DNA from 4 places in the Burkholderia lata genome. Region 1 is predicted to be linked to each of the others. Evidence: riboswitches for the same ligand, from Rfam matches in the RefSeq annotation. Region 1 holds a riboswitch; each other region holds the start of a gene.
What was found. Region 1 has a riboswitch for cobalamin ahead of cobG (precorrin-3B synthase). Riboswitches for the same ligand answer to the same signal wherever they lie in the genome.

Region 1 (5,025 bases):
CGAGAACGGCCGCACGATGCCGGTCGTGCCGAGGATCGACAGCCCGCCGACGATGCCGAGCCGCGGGTTCATCGTCTTTAGCGCGAGCGCTTCGCCGCCTTCCACACCGATCGTCACGTCGAAGCCGCCCGCGTAGCCGTGCTCGGCCGCCAGCGCTTCCAGGTGCGTCGTCATCATCTGGCGCGGCACCGGGTTGATTGCCGGTTCACCGACCGGCAGCGTCAGCCCCGCGCGCGTGACCGTGCCGACGCCCGGCCCCGCATGAAACCGCACGCCGGGCGCCGACGCGAGCGCGACGCGCGCGAAGATCAGCGCGCCGTGCGTGACGTCCGGATCGTCGCCGGCATCCTTGATCGTGGCGGCTTCCGCACCGTCGGCCGTGGCCCGGCAGAACTCGAGCCGCATCATCACGCGCTGCCCCTTCGGCAGCACGATCTCGACCGCGTCGTCCGCACTACCCGCGAGCAGCAGCCGTGCGGCGGCGAGCGACGTCGCGGTCGCGCAGCTGCCGGTCGTATAGCCGAAGCGTAGCGGCGCGGGCTGTTCGGGGGTCTCGTCGCGCATCACGCGTCCGTTGCGTTCGTCGCGGTCGACGGTGCGGGCGTGTCGGCGGTGTCGGGCTTGCGCACGTCGTACAGCGTGACCGGCAACGGTTGCCGCCACGTGTCGAAACGGCCGAGCGGCTCGGCGTGTGCGAGCGACACACGCGTAAGTGTGCCGCCATGCGCATCGCGCCACGCGGCGAGCGCCATCTCGCCCTGCAGCGTGACCGCGTTCGCGACCAGCCGGCCGCCCGGTTTCAGCGCTGCCCAGCACGCGTCGAGCACACCGGGTGCGGTCGCCCCGCCGCCGATGAAGATCGCGTCGGGCGCGGCGAGCCCCGCGAGCGCATCGGGGGCGCGGCCCGCGACGAGTTGCAGGCCCGGCACGCCGAGCGCATCACGGTTGTGTTCGATGAAGCGTTGCCGCTCCGCATGCGCTTCGATCGCGATTGCCTGGCATGACGGATGCGCGCGCATCCACTCGATGCCGATCGAGCCGCTGCCGGCGCCGACGTCCCACAGCAGCTCGCCGGGCACGGGCGCGAGGCGGCCGAGCGTCATGGCGCGCAGGTCGCGCTTGGTGAGCTGGCCGTCGTGACGGTACGCGTCGTCGGGCAGGCCGGGCGTGAGCGCGCGGCGCGGCGCGTCGGGGCAGGCCTGGCAGTCGAGCGCCACCAGATTGAGCGCGGCCGTTTCGTCGATGCGCCAGCCCTGTGCGAGCCCGTCGAGACGCCGCTCGAGCGGGCCGCCGAGATGTTCGAACACGCTGATGCGCGTCGGCCCGAAGCCGCGTGCGACGAGTTCGGCCGCGACGGCGGCCGGCGTGCGGCCGTCGGCGCTCAGCACGAACAGGCGGCGGCCGGGCAGCAGGTGACGCGCGAGCGTCGCAAGCGGACGGCCGACGAGCGAGACCGCGCCGACATCCTGCAGCGCCCAGCCGAGGCGCGCGGCTGCCAGCGACAGCGACGACGGTGCGGGCAGCACGCGCCATTCGTCGGGGGAAAGCTGGCGCGCGAGCGTGGCGCCGACGCCGAACAGCATCGGGTCGCCACTGGCGAGCACGCAGACGGGCGATGCGCGTCGGGCCAGCACGCCCGCGAGATCGAACGGCGACGGCCAGGTTTCGCGCGCGGCCGGCAGCCGCGCGGGCAGCATGTCGAGATGCCGCTTCGCGCCGACGACGAGCGTCGCGTCGAGCAGCGCGCGCCGCGCGCTGCGTCCGAGCCCCGCGTAACCGTCGTCGCCGATGCCTACTACTGTCAGCCACGCCGTCATGCACCCTTCCCCATCGTTCGATTCCCTACCGTTTGTTGCGATGCGCGGCGGCTGGGCCGCCGCGCGTTGATTCGTTGATGTGCCGAGCGTGACCGGTGCGATACGGCGACGACGTCAGCCGCGCGTCACCGGGCCAATCAAGACCAGCAAGCCCAGATACATGCCGCCGATCGACGCGATCAGCAGCCAGCCGAGCAGCAGCCACGTGAGCGGCCGCGCACCGATTTTCCTGTACAGGAACGTGCCACCCGCCACGATCGGCACGCCGAGGCCGGCGAGCCCGACATTCTTCGGCCACTCGGCCGACGGTGCAAGCGGGATCAGTATGCATGCGAGCAGCATCCAGGCCGGGATGGCCAGCAAGCCCAGTGCAATGCCCATGCCGAACAGCTCCGTCCTGCCGAGTTTCATCGCGGATACCGGCGGTCGCCGATCTGATGTCGAGCCGCCAATCGTACCATTTGCGAGATAGCGAAAAACCGGCTGCGGCCGTTCTGCGATGCGGTTGCGCGGCATATCGACAATGCCGGATCGTCGCGAAAATCGGGTATCCTACGGCCGTTCGTTCGCCGGTGCCCCTCGGGGCCGAAGAGGGAACACAGGGCGCGCCACGCGCCGCTGTGGCTGCCCCCGCAACTGTAGACAGCGAGCCGATCTCCCCCTCATGCCACTGGTTCCACCGGGAAGGCCGGGAGCCGGCGCCGACCTGTCAGCCAGGAGACCTGCCGGCCTGAAAGTGCGTGCGTGCCAGTCGGCGTCGGGCGGGGTGTACCGATGCGTTGGCCGCGGCGCGACACTGCCCCGGTACCCCGTTGAGTTCCGCCCCCGTTTCGATTCCTGCGTCGCCCGTCGTGCGCCCATCGGCCTGCCCGGGGCTCGTGCGCGTGGTCACGGCCGCCGACGGCGGGCTGTGCCGGATCAAGCTGCCGGGCGGCCGGCTCGACGCGCGCCAGGCCCGTGCGATTGCCGCTGCCGCGCGGGCATTCGGCTCCGGCACGATCGATGCGACCAATCGCGCGAATCTCCAACTGCGCGGCATTCGCGACGGCGCGGCCGACGCGCTGACGCGCGCGTTGCTCGACGCGGGTCTCGGCCCCCGCATTGACGGCAGCGCCAATGCCACCGCCGACGCAGCCGCGCTCGCCGCGAGCGACGACGTCCGCAACCTGATGCTCAGCCCGCTCGCCGGCCACGATCCCGCCGCGCTCGTTGATAGCCGCGCACTCGCCGCACCGCTCTTCGACATGCTGGCGCGCGAGCCACGCCGCGGCGAACTGTCGCCGAAATTCTCGATCCAGCTCGACGGCGGCGAATCGGTTGCGGCGCTCGACCATCCGCACGACATCTGGCTGGCCGCCTGGCACCGCAGCGACGGCGCGGTGCGCGTCGCTGCCGGGCTGGCCGGTTGCCCGCCGGTCGCGCACGACGACCCGCCCGCTTCGGTCGATGTCGCGCCCGATCAAGGTGTCGCACTGGTCCGCGCGCTGCTGCTCGCGTTCCTCGATCTTGCTCCGGCCGACGTCACGCGGATGCGCGCGCTGCTCGCAACGTGCGGCGAACGCACATTGCTCGAACGCGCGCAGCGCTATTTACCCTTCCCGCTTGCAGCCGATCCAGCGCTTGCCGGCTGGCGCCGTACGCGCGCCGACGCGGCGCTGCGTTTCGGCGTGCGCCCGTCGCGCGATGCGGCGCGCTGCAACGTCGGCGCGCAATGCGTGCTCGGCCGGCTCGATGCCACGCAACTGGAACGGCTCGCCGCGCTGGCCGAAACCGACGGCGACGGCACGCTGTCGATGACACCGTGGCAAGGCGTGTTCCTGCATCGCGTGTCGCTCGAACGCGCACCGGCCACGCTCGATGCGCTCGCGTCGCTCGGCCTCGTCTGCGCGTCGTCCGACCCGCTGGCGACGCTCGTTGCATGCACCGGCAGCACGGGCTGCGCGAAGGCACGCGCCGACACCAAACACGACGCGCTCGCGCTCGCCGCCCGCATCGGCCACGCGGTCGACGTGCACCTGACCGGCTGCGAACGCCACTGCGCGCTGCCGCATCCCGCGACGCACACGCTCGTCGCGGTGGCGCCCGCGCACTACGACCTTTACCGGCGCGACGCCGCTGCGGGCCTCGGCGCCCCGCTCGCGCGCCATCTGACGATTGACCAGGCCGCGGCCCGACTGACGGGCGCGCGGCACAGCCAGGACACCACCGATGCTTGACTACATTCGCGACGGGCAGGAAATCTACCGCCAGTCGTTCGCGACGATCCGCGCCGAGGCCGACCTGTCGCAGGTTCCGCCCGACCTCGAGAAACTCGCGGTGCGCGTGATCCATGCGTGCGGGATGGTCGACGTCGTCTACGACCTGCGCTTCTCGGCCGGTGCCGGCACGGCAGGCCGCACGGCGCTTGCCGCCGGTGCGCCGATCCTGTGCGACGCGAGGATGGTCGCCGAAGGCATCACGCGCGCACGGCTGCCGGCCGACAACCGCGTGATCTGCACGCTCGGCGAGCCCGAGGTGCCCGATCTCGCGCGACATCTCGGCAACACGCGTTCGGCGGCCGCGCTCGAACTGTGGCGCCCGCATCTCGCCGGCAGCGTCGTCGTGATCGGCAATGCACCGACCGCGCTGTTTCACCTGCTCGACATGATCGACGCCGGTGCACCGCGCCCAGCATTGATTCTCGGTTTCCCGGTCGGCTTCATCGGCGCGGCCGAATCGAAGGCGCTGCTCGATGCCGACAGCCGCGGCGTGCCGTACGTCGCGCTGCTCGGCCGGCGTGGCGGCAGCGCGATGGCCGCTGCGGCGATCAACGCCCTCGCGACGGAGGTCGAATGACGACCGCGCGCGGACGCCTGTTCGGGGTCGGCGTCGGCCCCGGCGATCCTGAACTGATGACGATCAAGGCGCTGCGCGTGCTGCAGGCCGCGCCCGTGGTCGCGTATTTCGTCGCAAAGGGCAAGAAAGGCAATGCGTACGGCATCGTCGAAGCGCACCTGCGGGACGGGCAAACGCAACTGCCGCTCGTCTATCCGGTGACGACCGAGGCGCTGCCGCCGCCGCTATGCTACGAGACGGTGATCGCCGACTTCTACGATACGGCCGCCGAGATCGTTGCCGCGCACCTCGATGCCGGCCGCGACGTCGCGGTGATCTGCGAAGGCGACCCGTTCTTCTACGGCTCGTACATGTACCTGCACGACCGCCTCGC
Region 2 (5,025 bases), on a different replicon from region 1:
AGCGACGTGGACAACTGCTGCACGGCGGGGATCACGGCCGGCGTCAGTTCGCGATGCTGGACGTAAAGCTCGACGTCAGCGCGCGGGTTCGCGGACGGTGCGACGCCGTTCGTGTACTTCCCGAACGTCGCGGCTGCCTGGTTCGCGACCGCTACGAAGGTCTGCGTCTCGGCCGGCGTGACGGCCTTGTTCAGCGCGTAGGCGGCCGGCACCGTGCCGATCAGGATCAGCATGATGAGGCCCATCCCTTTCTGCCCGTCGTTCGAGCCGTGCGCGAACGACACGCCGGTGCAGGTCAGGATCAGCAGGCAGCGAATCCAGAACGGCGGCGGCTGATCCTTCGGCGGCTCCTTGTACAGCTCCGGAATCTTCACGAGGGTTTTCAGCACGAGCAGCAGCAGCGCCGCGCACAGGAAGCCGACGATCGGCGAGAACAGCAGCGACTTGCCGACACCGAGCGCCTGGCCCCAGTCGACACCGCTCGTGCCGGACGGCCCGTGCATCAGCTGGTTCATCAGCCCGACGCCGATGATCGACCCGATCAGCGTATGCGAGCTCGACGACGGCAACCCGAAATACCAGGTCGCGAGGTTCCACACGATCGCGGCGATCAGCAGCGCGAACACCATCGAGAAGCCCGCACCGCTGCCCACCTGCAGGATCAGCTCGACCGGCAGAAGCTGCAGGATGCCGAACGCGACAGCACCGCTCGAGATCATCACGCCGAGGAAGTTCCACAGGCCGGACCAGATCACCGCGACGTTCGGCGTCAGCGAGTGCGTATAGATCACGGTGGCCACCGCGTTCGCGGTGTCGTGGAAACCGTTGACGAACTCGAAGCCGAGCGCGATCAGCAGCGCGGCGCCGAGCATCAGGTACGGGAACAGCGATCCTTCGCGCATCGGCGACAGATCGTCGATCAGGTGCGTGGCGATATAGATTGCACCGATCGCGAGCACCAGCAGGAAGACGGCATAGCCGAGCTGCCTGGTGCGCTCGACGGAACCCGAATTGTTCGGGGTAGACGAAGCAGGTTGATTCATGACGGTATCTCGTAAGGGAACCGCGACCGATCCTAGCTTCGGCTAGCAGTCAGTTTGATGACAGCAGGGACAACGAACGGAGTGTCTTACAGCGACGTAAGGTGAGCGTCGCGATTACGATGCGACGCATCGGCTTGCGTCGTGGTCCACAAAGTGAACGCAACACGGCGGGAGGCTATGTGGCAGTGTCGCGCCGATCGTCGTCGGCGATCAACATCCATCCGTGCGGCGACGCAGCGAATGTCGTGCACGACAGCGGTGCGACGTCGATGCGGGTTGCCGCGCCGGGATCCATCCGCAGCGCATGCGCGACGGCCGCGCGAACGATCGGCGCATGCGTGATGGCGACGATGTCGCGGCCGTGTTGCAGCGCGTTCAACCATGTGCCGGCACGGCGCATCGCTGCGTCGAACGATTCGCCGCCGTGCGGCGACGCGGACGGATCGCCGATCCACGCGCTCAATTCGTCAGGCATGTCGCGCGCGAGGTCGTGCAGCCGCTTGCCACGCCAGTTCCGGTAATCGATGTCGCGCAGTGCGTCATCGACGTCGGCGTGCAGGCCGAGCGCATCGGCGGTCTGCACCGCACAGCGGGCCGGGCTGCACAACACGAGCGCGCCGGTCACGCCTGTCCACCGGTCGCGCAGTGCCAAGGCTTCGGCGAGCCCGTGCGCGTCGAGCGGATCGTCGTCGGGAAACGTGCCGGTACGCATCGCGCGGGTCGATGCGTGTGCGATCAGGCGCAGCGAGGCATGCATGTTCATGTCGTGTTTCGGATGACCCGGGACGGGTGCGTTCGTTCACCTGTCGCCGCTTCAATACGCGAACGTTCGCGCGTACAATTCGCCCGATACGAAACGCGGAAGCCGGTTCAATTCCGGCGCGGTCGCGCCACTGTAACCGGTGATCCATGATCCCGGAAGCCAGACCTGCCTTCGTACCCATCCAACATTTGTCGGGGCGCGATTCCCCTGAGGTGCATCCATGAGCGAAGCAGTGCTGAAGCCGGCGGTCGTGCCGGCGCCCATCCCCGTCCGTGAATTGTTGCCGTGGGCCGTGTTCGTCGGCCTGATCCTGTTGCTCGCGATTTACTTCGTCGGCGCGGAACAGGGTGCGACGTCGCTCGTGCCGGGCATGTACGTCCACGAATTCGTCCACGACGGTCGCCATCTGCTCGGCTTCCCCTGCCACTGACGCGGAGTTCATGATGGTCGGAAAGCTGCTCATGCGCGGGATGCTCGCAGGCATCGCCGCAGGCCTTCTCACGTTCGGTTTCGCGAAAGTCGTCGGCGAACCGCAAGTCGATCAGGCAATCTCCTTTGAAGAAAAACTCGATGCCGCCAAGGGCGACGCGCCGGAACCCGAGCTAGTGAGCCGCCACACGCAGGCCGGCCTCGGTCTGCTGACGGGCGTCGTGACCTACGGCGCGGCATTCGGCGGACTGTTCTCGCTGGTCTTTGCGTACGCGTATGGCCGAGGCAGCCGCCTCCCGGCACGGCCGCTGGCCGCGTGGCTCGCGCTGGCTGCGTTCATCGCCCTCGTGATCGTGCCGAACATCAAGTACCCGGCCAATCCGCCGTCGGTCGGCGACCCGGACACGATCGGCTATCGCACGGGCCTGTTCTTCCTGATGATTGCGATCTCGATCGCGACGATGGTGTTCTCGGTCAACGTGCGCCGCCACCTGCTGGCAAAGCTCGGCCAATGGAACGCGTCGATTGTCGCGGGGCTCGTGTTCGTCGCGATCATCGCGGCCGTGCAGCTCGGGCTGCCGTCGATCAACGAAGTGCCGGCAGCGTTCCCGGCCGCCGTGCTGTGGAAGTTCCGCGTCGCGGCGATCGGCATGCAGGTGATCACGTGGACGACGATCGGCCTGCTGTTCGGCGCATGGGTCGAACGCACCGAACGCGTCGGCATGCGCGCCGCCTGACGCGCATCGCAACGGGGCGCGTCTAGCGCAGCATGCGCGGCGCGCTCCACGTCGATTCGCGCGCCAGCGCGACGAACGCGGCCAGATAGTCGATCGACGCATCCGCTTCGCGGATGCCGAGGAAGATCTGCTTCGCAATTCCCTTCTTGCCGAGCTTGACCGGCACGACCGGCATCCGGTCGGCGTATTCGTCGGCCAGCCATCTCGGCAGCGCGGCCACGCCGCGCCCGCTCGCGACCATCTGCAGCATGATGTCGGTCGTCTCGATCGACTTGTGCCGCTTCGGCACGATGCCGGCCGGCGTCAGGAACTGGTTGTAGATGTCGAGCCGGTCGGTTTCGACCGGGTAAGTGATCAGGATCTCGTCGGTCAGCTGTTCGGGCGTCACGTAGTCGGCGTTCGCGAACCGGTGTGAATCGGCGACCACCAGCACCTGCTCGTAGTCGAACACAGGGTCGAAGCGCAGGCCCGGCTTGTTCAGCGGATCGGGCGTCACGAGCACGTCGATGTCATAGCCGAACAGCGCGCCGATGCCGCCAAACTGGAAGCGCTGCTTCACGTCCACGTCGACGTCGGGCCAGCGCGACAGGTAAGGCGACACGACCTTCAGCAGCCACTGGTAGCACGGGTGGCACTCCATCCCGATGCGCAGCGTGCCGCGCTCGCCTTTCGCGTACTGCTTCATCCGCTCCTCGGCGAGCTCGAACTGCGGCAGCAGCCGGTTCGCCAGCTTCAGCAGATACTGCCCGCCCTGCGTGAGCCGCAGGCCGCGACCCTCGCGATCCCAGATCGGCGTGCCGAGCTGCTGCTCGATTTTCCGGACGGTATGGCTGAGCGCCGATTGCGTGAGATGCAGCGTATTGGCGGCCGCGGTCAGCGAGCCCTGGCGCTCGACCTCACGAATGACGACGAGATGGAATCGTTCCAGCATGGATTTCGCTCGCGCAACGAATGCATGAATAACTTTAATGGATGAATGAAATAATGCCATTTTATTTCATGATTTGAAATCCCTATGATGATTGCCGGACCTTCAATTTCTCTTCTGGACGGCGCTCATGGTCACGACACACAACCTCGGTTTTCCGCGCATTGGCGCCAAGCGCGAACTCAAGTTCGGTCTTGAACGCTACTGGAAGGGCGAATCGTCGCGCGGCGCGCTGAAGGCGCTCGGCGCCGAGCTGCGCCAGCGTCACTGGAACGACCAGCGCGACCTCGACCTGGCCCCGGTCGGCGACTTCGCGTTCTACGATCAGGTGCTCGACATGAGCTTCACGCTCGGCAACCTGCCGAAGCGCGTGCAGGGCTTCCACGGCGACGCGCTCGACAACTATTTCCGCGTCGCGCGCGGTCGTTCGGCACAGTCGGCGGAAGAGCACGCCGCGTGCTGCGGCGGAGTGTCGGCCGGCGAAATGACGAAGTGGTTCGATACGAACTACCACTACATCGTGCCGGAGTTCCACGCGGACACGAACTTCTCGCTTGACCCGTCGCGCCTGCTGCAGCAACTGGCGGAAGCGCAGGCGCAGGGCGTGGCCGCGAAGCCGGTGATCGTCGGCCCGGTCACGTACCTGTGGCTCGGCAAGGCGAAGGACGATTCGGACCGCCTCGCGTTGCTGCCGAAGCTGCTGCCGGTGTACGGCGCGCTGCTCGATACGCTGACCGCGCAGGGCGTCGAATGGGTGCAGATCGACGAACCGATTCTCGTCACCGAACTCGACGCGGCATGGCAGCAAGCCTTCAGGACCGCGTACGCTGCGCTCGAAACGCGTCGGATCAAGGTGCTGCTCGCGACGTACTTCGGCCAGTTGCAGGGCAACCTGGCGCTCGCGACCTCGTTGCCGGTCGACGGCCTGCATGTCGATGCGATCAACGCACGCGACGAAGTCGACGCGCTGGCGCGTGAACTGCCGGCCGAGCGCGTGCTGTCGGTGGGCGCGATCAACGGCCGCAACATCTGGAAGACGGACCTGAACGCGACGCTCGACTGGCTCGAGCCGCTCGCGAAGCGACTGGGTGATCGCCTGTGGCTCGCACCGTCGTGCTCGCTGCT
Region 3 (5,025 bases), on a different replicon from region 1:
CGCGCCGACGTCCGCTTTGATCCGGCCCGATGGATACGTCGCATGGGCGGGTATCGACACACAGGACGGCCTTCAGAATGCGATGAACACCTGGTTCGGGCCTCCCCGGTAGGCGCGTCGTCTTCATCAGGCCGGATGACGTTTTCGACGTGGCGTACCCGTCGTCCAGGAGGCGCGGCCAGGGAGACGCATGACGCCGTCGAGTCGTGGCGGTTGGGATGAGACGGCCATGTTCGCTTCGCGGCCGAAGCAGCCGTTGCGCAAGCCCGATCGGGCGGGCCCCGGCGTATGTTCCGACCGGGGCCGCGCCGCTCAGCACGTCAAGGCCGTCGCATTCCCCCGTCAGAACGTATAAGTCACCTTCCCGAACGCCGTCCGCCCGAGCGTGTTGTACCCATACGCGGTCATGTACTGCCGATCGAACAGATTCGACACCGTCGCCGATACCGTCACGTGCGAATTGATCCGGTACGACGCGCGCAGGCCCACCGTCAGGTACGAAGGCAGATAGGTCGAATTCGCCGGATCGTCGAACGTCGTGCCGCCATAAAGCAGCGACGCCCCCGTGCTCAACGCATGCAGGTGCAGTTCATCCCACGTGTGATCGATGTTGAGGCTGACCGTCTGGCGCGGCCGGCGGTTGAGCCACGAGTCGTTGGTCTCGTCCTGCGGATTCAGGATCCCGACCGCGACGCTCACCGGCGTCGAACGGCCGATCGTCCCCTTGTACGACAGGTCGATCCCGCGAATATGCGCGCGACCGATGTTCATCGGCGAGAACGTCGCCGGGTTGTACGCGATCAGGTTGGTGACTCGCGTGTCATAGATCGCGGCCGTGAACGTACCGTACGACGTGTTCGCATCGACCGCCGCCTCGACCGATGTGTTGCGTTCCGGGCTGAGATTCGGATTGCCGTAGCCGGGGTAATACAGGTCGTTGAACGTCGGCAGCCGGAACGCATTGCCGTACGACACGCGTGCCGTGTACACCGGCGTGATCGCCCACGACAGCGCCGCGTTACCCGTATTCACCGACTGCCCGGCGATGATTTCATGACGCCCCGCGAGGAACATCGTGACGCTGCCGAGCGTTGCCGACTGATGCAGCGAGAACGCGGAATCATTGCGCGTCGGCACGCCGTTCGGAATGTCGACCGGCAGGAATGCCTGCTCACGCGTGAAGTCGTACGTGAGCTTGGTTTCGCCCGACAGCGGCAGCCCGAACAGATGGAATCCGCGCTCCTGATGCGTCAGCGACGTCGACGTGCTGATGCGCTGCGAATTGATCTGGTCGGTCGGGATGGTCGGATCGCTCGCGTAGATGAACCCGCGATCGTTCGAATAACCGAAGGACTGGTCGAACTGCGTGTCCGGCGTGATGTCGAGATGGAACGCGATGCCGGTCGTCAGTTGATGATCGAGCTGGCGGTTCCCATAGCCGCTGTTGTCGTAGGACAGATCGGACCGGTGATACAGCGCGAACGTCGAGATCGACCAGTTGTCGCGCGCGTAGCCGAGGCGTGCATCGAGATCCTGCGCGTGGTACGGGTTGCGGCCCGCCTCATGCCCGTACGCAAAAGGGCGCGTCGCATCGATGCCGGCCGTGTTGTACGAGTGCAGGCCGAGCGAGTAGGTGAGCCCGCCGAGCGCGGCGAGCGGCCCGGTCGACGGCACCGTGCCCGACGTGCGGAGCTGCGTGTCGAACGTCTTGTTCGACCCGCCGCCGAACGACACGGTCGTCTGGTTCGGCTGGTTGGCGGCGCGGCGCGTGAAGAGCTGCACGACGCCGCCCATCGCATTGGCGCCGAACGACGCGGCGGCCGGCCCCGAGATCACTTCGACACGCTCGAACGCTTCGGTCGGCAGGTCCGCCCACGGCGCGATACCGGTGGTCGACGAGCCGATCCGGATGCCGTCGATGAACACGGCGACCTGGCTTGCCGACGAGCCGCGGATGCTGACCGACGCGGACGAACCGGGCCCGCCGTTCTGCGAGACCGTCACGCCGGGCAGCGTCGCGAGCGCCTGCGTGATGCTCGGGTCGCTCGGTGACAGCCGGTCGAGATCGGTGCGCGTGAGCACCTGGGTCGTCGCATAGCGCTGGTCGAACGACTCGGGCAGCCGACGCGCGTCGGTCACGTTGATCGTCGGCAGGTCGGCGCTGTCGGCGGCCGGGGCCGGTTGCGAAACCGCAGTGTCGCCGGCAGCGTGGGCGAGCGGCGAGAGGAGCGCAGTCGCGGCGGACGTGGCAAGGAGGTGTCGAATCTTCATGAGGCTGTCGTTGTTGTCGGGCTGCGCATGCGGCGATCGAGGGCGGGCGGCGGCAGCACCGGTTTTGTTATCGGTGATCGGGCTATCGCGCGACCGGGCCAAGCGGGCCGCAGTCGCGGGCGTCGGCGCGGCATATGCCGGCGGACGCGATCGACAGGGAGCGGCACGCGCGAGCGGGCGGGCCGTGCATGCCGGCGGCGTGCCGGCGCGACGCTTCCGGTGCGGAAGCGGATGCGGTAATGGTGGACATCGGGCGGATCCTGAGGTCGGGCCGTCCATGCAACGGGCACCGCCAAAGGCGGTGTTGGCGCATCGGGACACCCCGCCCGGTGCGGCTGCTTGGACCTCGGGTCGATGGCAGGTCTCCTGGCTCGCGGGTCCTGATTCGTGCCGGCCTTCCCGGTTTCCCAGTGGCATGCAGTGGCACGGATTCGCCGCTCACAGTTGCGGGGGCAGCCGCAGATTCGAGGCGCTGCCTCTCCTGCGTTCCCTTTTGATCCCGTTTCCGGGAACCATCAGCGCGCAAGGGTAATGGCGTGCGCTCCGGCGCGTCAATTGTCCGGCCGCGCGGGGATGCGAAAAAACGTCATTACCGCGCAAATATTTTCGAAATCCTTTCTTTTATGCGTCGGCGCCGCGTTTCATGTCTGACGAAACGGGTGGATTCGCTGCGATGCAATCGCGCCGGAACCGGCTCGGCGCGATACCCGTCCACCGCACGAACGCGCGGCGAAACGCCTCCTCGCCGCCGAACCCGAGATGCGCGGCGATCCGCGCGACCGGCCAGTCCGACTCGCGCAGACAACGTTGTGCGGCTTCGGCGAGACATTGCTCCCGGAGTGCGTGATAACCGGTGTGCTCGGCCACCAGCCGCCGCCGCAGCGTTGCCTCGCTGACATCGAGCCACGTGGCCAGCTCGGCGAGCACCGGCAACGCCTGCTCGTGCGCAAGCGCCGCATCGAGAAAGCCGCGCACCTGCTGCGCCCACGACACGACAGCCGGCGCCGCATCGATCAGGCGAAACGGAAAATCGACGAGAAACGCGTCGAGCTCGGCCGGCTGGCGGATCACGCGGCATTCGAGCCGCGCCGCATCGAACGCGAAGCCGTAGGTCTTGCGGCCCACTTCGACCGGCGCATTGAACAGCCCGAGCAGCGGCATCGCGTCGTCGCGGCGCGGATGGCCGAGCCACACGTCGGTCGGCCGCAACGGCTGCCCGATCAGCCAGCCGAACAGTTGCAGATAGCAGAACAACCCCGTCAGGTCGACGAGGCACGCGGCCGGACTGCGCGTGCGGCGCAGCGAATCCATCCGGAACGTCGCACGCCCGTCGCGCACGGTGAGCGACAGCGCGCCGGCGCGCGGCGTCAGCATCTCGCCGAATTCGCGCGCACAGCGGATCGCGTCGGCGAGCGTCGCGCAACTCAGCAGGCAGCGGCACATCAGATCGACTTCGCGCTTGCGCATCGGCGGGTGGCCGTCGCCGCGTGCGACCTGCGCCTCGAGGCGTTCGATCGCGTCGCGGTACAGCGCGACGAAATCGCCCGATGTCGTTGCCGGTTGCGGCGGCTGCGCATCGCGATCGGCCGGCGGCGCGCCGCTGCGCGTGAGTTCGCTCAGCAGGCGCGCGCCGAGGCCCGGCAGGACGCGGCCGCGGGTTGGCATGGCGCGTTGTTTCATGAGTCTCCCGATCTGAGCGTTGCGACAGGGGCCGGTGAGCGGGCCGGTAGGGGTCGGCTGACCGTCGCCACGCAAGAATGCTATCCACGCCGACTGCCTTCGGCCTCGCCGGAACGGCGTAGGCCGGCTGCGCATCCCTGTCACCAACGACCACGGACGACACGCGAATGATCCAGATCGTAGACGAAATCACGCTCGCGCCCGAGCGCATTCCCGACGTGCTTGCCCTGCTGCGCGACCGTTACCTGCCGGGCCATGCGGCACGCGGGCTGACGGCGGCCGGCCGCTGGGTGTCGCCGCCCGTCGCGGTGCCGGGCCAGCCGAGCACGCTGTGGCTGACCTGGCATGTGGCCGACGCGCCGGCCTACTACCGGATGCGCGCGTTGACCGATGCCGACGTGGTCGGCTTCTGGATGGCCGTCGACGCGCTGTGCGACGTGCGCCGCCGCCATGTGATGACGGACGCCGCTGCGCCGCTGCCGGTGCCGACGGAGGTCGACCATGCGGCATGACACGGCACAGGTATTCGTGTCGGCGGATTGCCATGCCGGCGCGATCGAACATGCGTTGCACGAGGCCGCGCACGCGCTGGCCGGTGCGAAACGCGTGGCACTCGCACGCAATCTGGACGGCAGTTGGGGCGCGGGCGACTACACGCTCGACGTGCTGCGCGACGAGTCGGTGGCCTGCGACACAGCGGACTTCGCCGCATTGGCGCAACTGCCGGGTATCGCGCGCATCGACGGCGCAGCGTGCCGCGCGATCGGCGGCGGCCTGCGCGAACCGGCGTTGCGCGACGGCGTATGGCGCACGCTGATGCTGCGTGCGCGGCCGCAGGCCAGCGCAGCACAGATCGCCGCGCTCGAACGCGAGCTGTTGCTTATGCCCGCGTTCATGCCCGGTATCCGCAACTGGCGGCTGAGCCGGATCGAGACGCCCGGCGCGTGGACGCACGTGTGGCAGCAGGAATTCGCGCACGTCGGCGATCTCGTCGGCGAATACCTGATGCATCCGTATCACTGGGGCTGGGTCGATCGCCGGTTCGATGCCGAAAGCCCCGACTGGACGGTCGAT
Region 4 (5,025 bases), 1.1 Mb from region 1:
CGTCGCGAGCACATCGAGCGGTGCAATGGCGTGCGAGTGCTTGACGAGCGCACGGCCGAGCACCGCACGCTTGTGCGCGAGGCCCTGGTCGTCGAGGCCGGTGCCGCGCCCGACGCACGCGTCGATCGGCACGCTGAGCAGGCGGCTCATCAGGCACGCGGCCGACGACGTGTTCGCGATCCCCATCTCGCCGAAGCCGATCACGTTCGTGCCGAGCGACGCGTGCAGGCGCACGCGCGCCGCGCCGGCCGCGAGTGCCGTCATCGCCTCGTCGCGCGTCATCGCCGGCTCCGCCGCGAAGTTGCGCGTCCCGCGCGCGACCGGCAGCGACACCAGCCGGTCGGACAGCGGCAGCGGCGACGCAACACCCGCATCGACGATCTCGAGCGTGCTCTGCGCGACGCCCGAGAACGCGTTGATTGCCGCTCCGCCGGCGAGGAAGTTCGCGACCATCTGCGCGGTCACCGCTTGCGGATAAGGACTCACGCCCTCGACGGCAATCCCGTGATCACCGGCAAACACGATCATCACCGGACGCTGCACGACCGGCCGCTCGGTGTGCTGGATCAGGCCGATCTGCAGCGCGATCGCCTCGAGCTGGCCAAGGCTGCCGGGCGGCTTGGTCTTGTGGTCGATCACGTGCTGCAGGCGCTTGCGCAGCACATCGTCGAGCGGCGCGATCGCGGGCGGGAAGTGGGTCGAGGTCGTCATCGAAAAGCCGTGTCGTTGGCGCGGTGTGCGCCGCGCATCGGAAAAGAAAGGGTCATTGTCGCTCGGGCCACGCCGGCAGCAGCGCATCGCGGCCATTCTCGCGGATCAGCACGAGCGGATAACCGAACGCATCGCTCGCGCGCTCGGGCGTCAGCACGTCGTGCACGGGGCCGGCCCACGCGTGGCCGCGGCCGTCGAGCAACAGCGCATGCGTCGCGAAACGCCGCGCGAGATTCAGATCATGGCACGAGAACAGCACCGTGCGCGGGCCCGCGTCGAGCCATGCGGCCAGCGCGGTCAGGCAATCGATCTGGTGATGCAGGTCGAGATGCGCGAGCGGCTCGTCGAGCAGCATCAGCGGCGCATCCTGACACAGCGTCGCGGCCAGCGCGACGCGCTGGCGCTCGCCGCCCGACAGCGACAGCACGTCGCGCGACGCCAGAGCCGTGAGATCGAACGTCGCCAGCGCGTCGCGCGCGGCCGCGCGATCGCCGTCACGCTCCCAGCCCCAACCCCCGAGATACGGAAAGCGGTTGAGCAACACCGTGTCGAATACGGTCGCGCTGAATGCGTCGTGCAGTTGCTGCGGCATCAGCGCACGGCGCTGCGCGAGTTGCTCGGGCGGCCATGCGGCAAGCGGCCGGCCGTCGATCTCGACGTGTCCGCCGGCCGGCGGCTGCAGCCCCGCGAGTGTCGCGAGCAGCGTCGTCTTGCCCGCGCCGTTCGGCCCGGCGACGCACCAGATTTCGCCGGGACGAAACACCTGGGTGAAGCCGTCGAGCAGCGTGCGCGCGCCGGCCTTCAGCGTCAGGCCGACGGCCGCGTAGTTCATGTCACCGGCCGTGGCGTGCAGTGCGGCCCCCGTCATCGCATCGGCCTCCTCAACAACATCCACAGGAACACCGGCACGCCGATCAATGCGGTCATCACGCCGACCGGCAGTTGCGCGGGCGCGATCGCAGTGCGTGCGAGCAGGTCGGCCGCCATCACGCCGCCGCCGCCCGCGAGCATCGCGGCCGGCAGCAGCATCCGCTGGTCGTTGCCGAAAGCGAGCCGCAGCGCATGCGGCACGACGAGGCCGACGAAACCGATCGTGCCGGCCGTCGTCACCGCGGCCGCGGCGGCCAGCGATGCGACGAGATAGATCCGCACGCGCAGGCGCGCAACGGGCACGCCGAGCGCGAGCGCGGTCGCATCGCCGCGCAGCAGCACGTTCAGTTGCGGCGCGGCCGGCAACGCGACGCATGCGGCCAGCAACAGCGCACCGCACGCGAACCACGGCGTGGTCACGCCGTTCAGGTCGCCGGTCAGCCAGAAGATGATCCCGCGCAATCGTGCATCGGGCGCGAGCGACAGCAGCAGCGTGACGAGCGCGCCCCACCCCGCCGCGATCACGACGCCCGTGAGCAGCAGCCGCGGCGAAGCATCGCGCGATTCGCCGCGCCACAGCTCGCGGCGCGCAAGACCGAGCACGAGCGCGACCGACACGAGCGAGCCGGCAAACGCCGACGCATCGACGAGCCACCACGCGCCGCCCGCGATCATCGCGACGAGCGCAAAGCCGGCTGCGCCACCCGACACGCCGAGCACGTACGGCTCCGCGAGCGGATTGCGCAGCAGCACCTGCAGCAGTGCACCGGCCAGCGCGAGCAGCGCGCCGCATGCGAAGCCCGCGAGCGCGCGCGGCAGGCGCAGCGTGCGGACGATATCGGCGAACAGCGCGTCGCCGCCATGCGGCACGAGCGACGCGAGCGCCTGCCATGGCGACATCGGCACGCTGCCGATCGACAGTGACGCGACGAACAGCAACGCGACCGCTGCAGCCAGCAGGGCCCAGATCGCGGTGGCGCGCGCGGCGCTCATGCCGCGTACGGCGCCGCACACGACGTGCGGCGCACCCGCTTGCGGGTGCCGGCCGGTCGTGACTTGAGCGCCGCGCGGACGATTGGGGTCAGCATCGAAGAAGATTCCGTGAAGCATTGCGCGCCCCGCCTCCCCGCAGGCCGCGCGTCACGAAGCCCGTGCGGGCTCCCCGTCTCGGCCGGTATCCGGGCTGGCGGCGGTCCGGCTCGCCTTCCCGCGCGATGACGCGCAGTGGCCCGCGTCCGCATGCAGAACCTGCACGTGAAACGCGCCCGAGCCGGCCTGCGTCATCGGACGCGGCCGCTTACCGTTGCGGGGGCAGCGCAGGTTGGCGGGCTTCCGGCGCCCGCGCCCTGCTTCCCGTTTAACCGCGCGTTCCACGCGCGAGCACCGAGGCGGCGCCAGTTTAGGAGCGGGTCGCGCGAGCGTCAAGGAAGCGTCCGGACACGCACAGGAAGCGCTGATTCGCCGCAAGAAGCAGGGGTGTTACGACTGGAAACGTTACAGATGTCGGATTGCGCGTTATTCCGCGCTAAAATGCTGGGTCTTTAGAGGACGCAGCAAATGCTCAACGAACTCGAAACCCTATCTCAAAATATTGGCCGTCTGATTTCGCTGAACAAGCGCTATCACTCGGAACGGCTCGCGCTCGAGGAGCAGGTCGCGCAATTGCGCGCGGATGCGGACGCTGTCCGCGCGGAACTCGCGCAACTGCGCGACGAACGCAATGCACTTGCGGCCGAGCGTGACACGCTGTCGGCAAAGATCGACGACGCCCAGGTGAAACTGAACGCGATTCTCGAAAAGCTGCCGCGCTCGAAAAGTGCGGAGCAAGCCGACAACCAGCTCGACCTGCTGGATGGGCAGGCGCGTGCGGATGGCGATGACGCGGCCAGCCACGGAGAACATGCATGAGCACCAAGCAGATCGAAGTCTCGATTCTCGGTCAGGCCTATCGGCTCGCCTGCTCGGCCGAGACCGAAGCGGCACTGCTCGAAGCGGTCGCGCGTGTCGACGCCGAAATGTCGAAAATCCGCTCGAACAGCTCGGTACGCGGCACCGATCGCATCGCCGTGATGGCGGCGCTGTCGCTCGCGTCCGAATTGCTGCGGCTGCAAACGAGCGTGCGGCACGGTGAAGCATTTCCCGCGGAGGAAATCCGTCGTACAATGCACCAGATGAACGAACAGCTCGGCGCGGTGCTCGCACAGCACGAGACGCAGTAACGTTTTAATCGATGCGTCGATTCCGCTTGATCTCGGCGATCAACGGTGGTCAAATTGGCGCATCGAATCACAGTTCAGTCAGCTTCCCTGCCTGGTTCGCCAAGGTCATATATTCCTTGAACCAATGCCATGTGCACGGTTGCGGAAATTTGTAGCACGGGCGCGCGCGTCACTCTGTCTGATGTACCCGAAGTGCTGCTAACTGCGACCAATTCTGAACCTCAGGTTCAGGATGCCGGCCTAGCGGCCAAGGCGGGGGCCTATCCAACGGCATCGGGCGAAGCCCGGTGCCGTTTTCTTTTGTAGCAGCCTCTTTCTGCGTCGATCACGATCCATGCAATACTGGCTGATGAAGTCCGAACCGGACGAAGCAAGCATCGACGATCTCGCCAACGCACCGCAGCGCTCGCTGCCGTGGACCGGCGTGCGCAACTATCAGGCGCGCAATTTCATGCGCGACACGATGAAGATCGGCGACGGCGTGCTGTTCTATCACTCGAGCTGCCCCGAGCCGGGCATCGCGGGCCTCGCCGAAGTGTCGTCGACGCCCTACCCCGACCCCACGCAGTTCGATCCGAAAAGCCCCTATTACGACCCGAAGTCGACTCAGGAAGCACCGCGCTGGCTGCTCGTCGACGTGTGCTACGTGAAAAAATCGCCACTCGTGCCGCTTGCGGCGCTGCGCGAACACGACGAACTCGCCGACATGCGCGTGCTCGCACGCGGCAACCGGCTGTCGATCACGCCGGTCACGCGCGCCGAATGGCGCTTCATCACCGAAAAGCTGATGAAGTAGGCGCACGCCAAAGGTCAAATCTGGTCAGTACGCACCGCCGCCACGGAACTCGCGGCACTTTCGCGCGGCCTAAGCAACCGCTGTCGGCCGATCAGGCCGGCTGTCGTTTTTTTCGTCGCGCGGTACGCCCGCGTCGTGCACGCGCGATCCGCGTGTACGCCCTCGCACAAGGAGTCCAACAATGACCAAGAAATCCGCACTCGCGCTGTCGCTCGCCCTTGCCGCCGCCGTTCCCGTCGCGCTGACGCTCGCGTCGACCACCGCGCACGCGCAAACCGCGAACCCGCACTTTCCGGAGCCGGCAGGCGTGCTGTCGCTGTCGTCGCAGGCCAGCGCCGACGTGCCGCAGGACATCATCCACATCACGCTGTTCTACGAGCAGCAAGCCAAGGATCCGGGCAGCCTCACCGCTCAGTTGAACCAGCGCGC

Region 2: another riboswitch for cobalamin. It lies ahead of BCEP18194_RS24585 (CbtB domain-containing protein); the one in region 1 lies ahead of cobG (precorrin-3B synthase).
Region 3: another riboswitch for cobalamin. It lies ahead of BCEP18194_RS30200 (TonB-dependent receptor domain-containing protein); the one in region 1 lies ahead of cobG (precorrin-3B synthase).
Region 4: another riboswitch for cobalamin. It lies ahead of BCEP18194_RS19110 (FecCD family ABC transporter permease); the one in region 1 lies ahead of cobG (precorrin-3B synthase).

What each region holds. Positions count from the first base shown of each region.
Region 1 covers NC_007510.1:1,839,408-1,844,432, reverse strand. Annotated here, with positions in the region: gene BCEP18194_RS14250 (cobalt-precorrin-5B (C(1))-methyltransferase) at 1-564, opposite strand, end outside; gene BCEP18194_RS14245 (bifunctional cobalt-precorrin-7 (C(5))-methyltransferase/cobalt-precorrin-6B (C(15))-methyltransferase) at 564-1,817, opposite strand; gene BCEP18194_RS14240 (hypothetical protein) at 1,932-2,333, opposite strand; cobalamin riboswitch at 2,371-2,561, shown strand; gene cobG (precorrin-3B synthase) at 2,669-4,033, shown strand; gene BCEP18194_RS14230 (precorrin-8X methylmutase) at 4,026-4,652, shown strand; gene BCEP18194_RS14225 (precorrin-2 C(20)-methyltransferase) at 4,649-5,025, shown strand, end outside.
Region 2 covers NC_007511.1:389,637-394,661, forward strand. Annotated here, with positions in the region: gene BCEP18194_RS24575 (inorganic phosphate transporter) at 1-1,043, opposite strand, end outside; gene BCEP18194_RS24580 (histidine phosphatase family protein) at 1,219-1,806, opposite strand; cobalamin riboswitch at 1,856-1,993, shown strand; gene BCEP18194_RS24585 (CbtB domain-containing protein) at 2,027-2,236, shown strand; gene BCEP18194_RS24590 (CbtA family protein) at 2,250-2,972, shown strand; gene BCEP18194_RS24595 (LysR family transcriptional regulator) at 2,995-3,903, opposite strand; gene metE (5-methyltetrahydropteroyltriglutamate--homocysteine S-methyltransferase) at 4,031-5,025, shown strand, end outside.
Region 3 covers NC_007511.1:1,675,661-1,680,685, forward strand. Annotated here, with positions in the region: gene BCEP18194_RS30195 (FAD-dependent monooxygenase) at 1-112, shown strand, start outside; gene BCEP18194_RS30200 (TonB-dependent receptor domain-containing protein) at 343-2,271, opposite strand; cobalamin riboswitch at 2,611-2,803, opposite strand; gene BCEP18194_RS30205 (helix-turn-helix domain-containing protein) at 2,893-3,951, opposite strand; gene BCEP18194_RS30210 (hypothetical protein) at 4,119-4,463, shown strand; gene BCEP18194_RS30215 (Dabb family protein) at 4,453-5,025, shown strand, end outside.
Region 4 covers NC_007510.1:2,899,305-2,904,329, forward strand. Annotated here, with positions in the region: gene cobT (nicotinate-nucleotide--dimethylbenzimidazole phosphoribosyltransferase) at 1-711, opposite strand, end outside; gene BCEP18194_RS19105 (ABC transporter ATP-binding protein) at 764-1,579, opposite strand; gene BCEP18194_RS19110 (FecCD family ABC transporter permease) at 1,576-2,691, opposite strand; cobalamin riboswitch at 2,734-2,984, opposite strand; gene BCEP18194_RS19115 (ATPase) at 3,139-3,489, shown strand; gene BCEP18194_RS19120 (cell division protein ZapA) at 3,486-3,800, shown strand; RNA gene ssrS (6S RNA) at 3,882-4,063, shown strand; gene BCEP18194_RS19125 (EVE domain-containing protein) at 4,135-4,596, shown strand; gene BCEP18194_RS19130 (SIMPL domain-containing protein) at 4,778-5,025, shown strand, end outside.